Regions from separate parts of the Cellulophaga sp. 3_MG-2023 genome, predicted to be linked through region 1. Evidence: riboswitches for the same ligand, from Rfam matches in the RefSeq annotation. Region 1 holds a riboswitch; the other holds the start of a gene.

The links. Region 1 has a riboswitch for thiamine pyrophosphate ahead of Q4487_RS16300 (TonB-dependent receptor). Riboswitches for the same ligand answer to the same signal wherever they lie in the genome.
Region 2: another riboswitch for thiamine pyrophosphate. It lies ahead of thiS (sulfur carrier protein ThiS); the one in region 1 lies ahead of Q4487_RS16300 (TonB-dependent receptor).

What each region holds. Positions count from the first base shown of each region.
Region 1 covers NZ_JAUOPS010000009.1:39,169-42,354, reverse strand. The annotation lists gene Q4487_RS16300 (TonB-dependent receptor) at 1-1,289, opposite strand, end outside; TPP riboswitch at 1,401-1,495, opposite strand; gene Q4487_RS16295 (DUF4301 family protein) at 1,697-3,186, opposite strand, start outside.
Region 2 covers NZ_JAUOPS010000002.1:483,028-486,213, reverse strand. The annotation lists gene thiC (phosphomethylpyrimidine synthase ThiC) at 1-1,691, opposite strand, end outside; gene thiS (sulfur carrier protein ThiS) at 1,715-1,918, opposite strand; TPP riboswitch at 2,032-2,125, opposite strand; gene ppk1 (polyphosphate kinase 1) at 2,195-3,186, opposite strand, start outside.

The sequences.
Region 1 (3,186 bases):
TCATCATAATAACGGTCTTCATAACTACTATTAACTGCAAATTGTTGTGCCCAAATTACTTCTCCAAAATGGTCTCCTTTATATTTGCTGTAACCACCACCAACAATAAAGTTTACAGCATTTTCTTTATAGTTAGCAGAAAAAGTAGTTCCATAAAAATCATTATCCAACCACCTTCTTCTAATTAAATCTGTAACACCTGTTCCGTTAAAACCAGCCACAATGCCGCTATAATCTGCAGGGTCTTCATCTTCCTTGTATTGCTCAAAAAAACCACGTCCTTTTGTATAGTGTACCGCTAGGTTAGTAGACCAAGTATCAGAAATTTGTTCGTTCCAAAGTAGTTGAAAATGATCTTGCTTGTAATCATCATTTTCATTTTCATAAAATTGAGTAACTCCATTTTCATCTTGGTATGCACCAACCGGGTTGTATGTTCTGTCTTCTTTTAATGTTTTTCTATCTATACCGTCCCAAGATTGATACGTTACTTGTTTACCTCCAAAAAGCAATGCCTTAATTAAAGTATTGTCATCTACATAAGCGGCTTGTAAAAAGTACGATTCTAAGTTAGATGAAGCCCTGTCTACATAACCATCTGAAGCTACCCTAGATAATCTACCAGAAATTTCAATATGGTTATTTAACAAACCAGTACTAAACTTTATGTTGTTTTTTAAAGTATTAAAACTACCAATTGATGTAGAAACCTGCCCGTAAGCATCTTCAGAAACGGCATCTGTTAAAATGTTTAAACTAGCTCCAAAAGCACCAGAACCGTTTGTAGATGTACCCACACCTCTTTGCAGCTGTAAATTCTCTGTAGAAGAAGCAAAATCTGGCATATTTACCCAAAAAGTACCGTGAGACTCAGAGTCGTTATAAGGTATACCATTTATGGTAATATTTACACGCGTAGCATCTGTACCACGAACCCTAATTCCTGTGTAACCAACACCAGCACCTGCATCTGAAGTGGTTACTACTGCTGGCAAAAAGTTCATTAAAATTGGAATATCCTGACCAAGGTTACGCGACTTAAATTGTTCTTTTGTTAAATTTGTAAATGTAACAGGAGATTGTGTTGTAACACGTATTCCTGACACCAAAACCTCATCTAAAATCACTTTTTTACCTTCTAAAGTGTCTATTTCCTTTTCTTGAGCTAAACCAGAAAAAGCTAAACCAAAAAAAGCAAAAGTTGCGCCTAAAGTTTTTAAGCTAGGTTGCCTATTGTTACTGCTATTTTTGCGTGCAGTAGCATTAAATTTAAAACAGTTTGTTTTCATTCGTAATAGTATTACAAATAAAAGGGGCTGTTATTTTTATTAAATTATATTGATTTTTAAGAGTGGCAAACTCTATTTGTTACTTGCCTTTAAACCTAGCTAACACTAATATTTTGTATTGCTATTACTTCCCTTAGCAGCATTATCTGCTCAGGTTCGTTGGGTATAATCTCAGCCTACATAAATAAGCACCCCTTTGAGATAAGAGCAAATGTATGGCACACTTTCTTGTAATCATAAAAAAAAGTTAATTTTATTAACCTCTGCAACTAAACCTATATTATGAAATTGGGAGTATTTACAGCTAGTTTAAACACATACAACAGCATAATACTAAGACATTTTACACAAAACCCATATTTTCCTGTATTTGTTAATAAAATTAATAAATATAGGAAAACATATAACTATTTAGGTTGGTGAGCAGATTTAAGTAAATCGTTTACTGTTTTTACCGGATTAAAAGTAATACTTGGCACCTCTACAAAAATTGTGTTCCAATATGCCATTGCTCCGTTCCAAAGACCAGGCAACTCTAAGGCCTTTACAGGCCTTCCTTCTTTTGTCTTTTCTGTAATAAATCCTTGCTTTTCATTTACAAAGTCTAACAAATTATATTTTTCTCCTTTGTAATTTTTAACACCACAAACTAAATCTACAGGATTAAAATGTGTTGCATTTTGCAATATTTTGGCTTGGTTGTAATTAGAAGTGTCTATCTGTGCAGATTCAACTATTTGCAAAGACACGTTTTCTTGATAATCTTTAATCCAAAAAGGTCCGCCTCCTGGATCACCTAGATTTTTAACCATACCACAAACCCTTATTGGCCTATTTATATAATCTTTTAAAAGTGCTATTTGATCTTTTTTTCCTAAATGAATAAAACCATTTTTGAACCTGACATTTAGCTCTTCCTTTAAAAATAATCTAATTTCATTAATTAACTCGTCATCAATATCATTATTATCCAAAATTGATGCATATTTAAAAGCTTTGTTCTGTACTTTTAATAAAAAACCTGCTAACATTTTTTTGCTGTTAGCTATCGTTTCTAAATGCTCCTCAACAACTATATTATCTATATTTTTAATAAAAATAACATCTGCTGTTTTATCGTTTAAGTTTTCTATTAAGGCTCCGTGTCCTCCGGGTCTAAATAACAAACTTCCGTTTTTAAGCCTAAAAGGCTTGTTACTCATATCTACAGCAATAGTATCTGTTTCTTTTTTCTGAAAAGAATAGTCCACACTAAAGCTAACTCCTGTTTCTTTATTCACTTTACCCAAGACTTGCTCTTCCTTATCTAAAAACATTTGTTGGTGTTGTTCAGATATTGTAAAGTGTAGTTTTGCTTTATTATCCGTAGCAGCGTATAAAGCGGCTTCTCTCAAATGCTCATAAAAAGGAGTCACAATTTGGTCTTTATAGTTATGAAAAGGCAATAAACCTTTAGGATAAAAACCATAATTTAATTTTTCATCAGAAAGCAACTCACTTACAAAAGCATAAACCTCCTCACCTGTAGAAGAAAAATTAGACCCTATACGCTGTTTTACATCATCATAAAAAGGGAAACTCTTTAACCCTTCTGTAAAAGCCTTAACAGCACCATCTTCTGATGTATTTATATACTCTTGTAATGATTGTTTTTTAGGGGTATATACTTCTAAAAAAGCAAACAAAGCCTTAAACATACGTGTTGCCGCACCAGAGGCAGGCGTAAATTTCAGCAATTCTTTAGCTTTACGTTCTTTTTCAAATAAAGAAATTAATTGCTGCTCTTCATCTGTTGTAAATTTTAAGATACCATCACCCACAACGGCTGCTTTAGATAAATTTACAAAAGGTATCCCCTCTTTAAAAGTTTCTATTTGACCTAAAACCTTTTCGTTGG
Region 2 (3,186 bases), on a different contig from region 1:
ACTTTAGCGCCTGCAGCAGGTAAGGTTTCATCATGATACTCACGAGCACGTTCTGGATCTAGTCCTAAATTAAACTGATCTTCCCAACGGAACTCAAAACGCGCCATACTTAAGGCATTGTCTCTGTGCTGAGAACCCGGATGACCTTTGGCTAAATCTGCAGCATGAGCCGCTAATTTATAGGTGATAACACCTACGCGCACATCTTCTTTATTTGGTAAGCCTAAATGCTCTTTTGGTGTAACGTAGCAAAGCATTGCGCAGCCGTACCAGCCAATCATTGCAGCACCTATACCAGACGTAATATGGTCGTAACCTGGAGCAATATCTGTAGTTAAAGGGCCTAAGGTGTAAAAAGGAGCCTCGTCACAAACTTCAATTTGTTTTTCCATATTTTCTTTAATCATGTGCATTGGCACGTGACCTGGACCTTCTATAAAACACTGTACTTCATGTTTGCGTGCAATCTGAGTTAATTCTCCTAGTGTTTCTAATTCTGCAAATTGTGCTTCGTCATTAGCATCTGCTACAGAGCCAGGACGTAAGCCGTCTCCTAATGAAAAAGAAACATCGTATTGTTTTAATATTTCGCAAATATCCTCAAAATGAGTATATAAAAAACTTTCTTTATGGTGAGCTAAACACCATTTTGCCATAATAGAACCACCACGAGAAACTATGCCTGTAACACGTTTTGCAGTCATTGGTACATAGCGTAATAAAACACCAGCGTGAATGGTAAAATAATCTACACCTTGTTCTGCTTGTTCTATTAAAGTGTCTCTAAAAATTTCCCAAGTTAAATCCTCGGCAACACCGTTTACTTTTTCTAAAGCTTGGTAAATTGGTACGGTGCCTACTGGTACTGGTGAGTTACGTATGATCCACTCACGAGTTTCATGAATGTTTTCTCCGGTAGATAAATCCATAATATTATCTGCTCCCCAACGGCAAGCCCAAACTGCTTTTTCTACTTCTTCTTCTATAGATGAAGTTACTGCAGAGTTGCCAATATTTGCGTTTATTTTAACCAAGAAGTTACGACCTAAAATCATAGGTTCTGCTTCTGGATGATTTATGTTTGATGGTATAATTGCACGACCTCTAGCAACTTCACTACGTACAAATTCTGGAGTAATTTTCTCTGGAATATTAGCACCAAAATGTTCGCCTTTGTGTTGTTTTCTAATTTCGGTCATTTCATCTATTCGTTGGTTTTCACGAATAGCTATGTACTCCATTTCTGGAGTAATAATTCCTTTTTTTGCGTAATGTAATTGGGTTACGTTTTGTCCTTTTTTTGCACGTAGTGGTTTTTTTAAAAGTTTAAAACGCATATGGTCTAAACTAGCATCGTTTAAACGCTCGTTACAATACTCCGAAGAAAAAGATGCTAACTCTTCTACATCTCCACGCTTTTTAATCCAAGGTTCTCTAATGCGTTCTATACCGCTGTGTATATCAATTTCTTTGTTTGGATCTGTATAAGGACCAGAAGTATCATAAACCGTTACGGGTTCATTAGGTGTTTTCTTTTTGGTCATAGAGTCTACAGTATCGCTTAATGCAATTTCTCGCATTGCAACTTTAATTTCTGGATGTAATTTACCAGAAACATATACTTTTTTAGAACTAGGAAATGGTTGTCTTGTAATACCGTTTTGCTTAGGTGCGGTGTCTTTCTTTTTCATTATAAATCTTTTAAGTTTTTAGGTTACCCTCCTTGAGCAGGACGTATTAGTAATACATTGTCATGGGGTTGTAAAATGGTAGAACTCCAGCTGCTTTTTGGTATTACACCGCCGTTAATGGCAATGGCAACACCAAAAATGGTTATTTCTAGAGTTTTTATTAGTTGAGACACATTAGTTTCTCTAGGAATTAAGTGCTCTTTGTTATTTACGTTTATGGGTATCATAACGATACATTTTAAGTGCTAGGTTATAGCGTTAAAAAATCCAACTAAATCGTAAACTGTGTGTGAAAATGCATTCTCCAGAAACGGAAAAAACACTAAAAGATAGAAATCATAAAAAGAATTCAACTTTTCCCTTCGGCTGTACTAACAGCATCAGGTTCAAAGGGTATTTCTCAGTTCTTAAAAAGAACACCCCTAAAGTTTACATAACAAATGTATTAAATAAATTATGATAAGACCTAATAAAAAATAAAACTATTATAAGAAAAAGATGACTTATTGATTTTTAAAATAGTTGTAAGTAGCTAGCTGAGATTGTACTATGGTGTTATTGTTTGTAACATAATTATTTTTTTGATCAGCGTCTATAACTCTTGCTTTTACATTGTCTGATAGCTGAATATTTAAAATGTCTTTTACTATTTTAAAATTCTCTTTATCCTTTATAGGGGTAATTACTTCTATTCTGTGAGATAGGTTGCGCGTCATCCAATCTGCAGATCCAATAAAAAGTTTTTCGTCTCCATTATTTCCAAAAAGGTAAACACGGCCATGCTCTAAATATCTGTCTAAAATACTGGTAATTGTTATGTTCTCGCTCTGGCCCTTTATGCCAGGAACTAAACAACAAATCCCGCGAATTAACAACCGTATTTGTACACCGGCATTGCTAGCTTTGTAAAGTAGTTGAATCATTTTTTTATCTTCAAGACTGTTCATTTTTAAGACAATTAAGCCTTTTTTGCCAGCTTGTGCTAATTCAATTTCTTTTTCTACCATAGTAGAAAATATATGCCTAGATGTAAAAGGAGATATAAGTAGTTTTTTAGCTTTAGGAACAATTAAAACACCTTCTAAAACCAGAAAAACACGATTTAACTCTTTACATATTTTGCTATTTGCCGTCATTAAGCCAAAGTCGGTATATAGCTTAGCCGTTTTTTCGTTAAAATTGCCTGTTCCAATGTAACTATAGGTTTTAAGTTTGCCCTTAATCTCTTTTTCTATGTATAAGATTTTAGAGTGTACTTTAATTCCTGGATAGCTGTAAATTACCTTTGCACCATTTTCTTTAAATATTTTACCCCATCTTAAATTGTTATCCTCATCAAACCTTGCTTTTGCCTCAATAAAAATAATTACATTTTTACCTGTTTTTGCAGCTTTTGCAATAGCAGTATTTAGCCTAGATGTTTTTGCTAAACGATACAAAGTCATTTTTATGGTTCTTACCTCTGGAGAAACAGCAGCTTCTTCTAATAATTTTA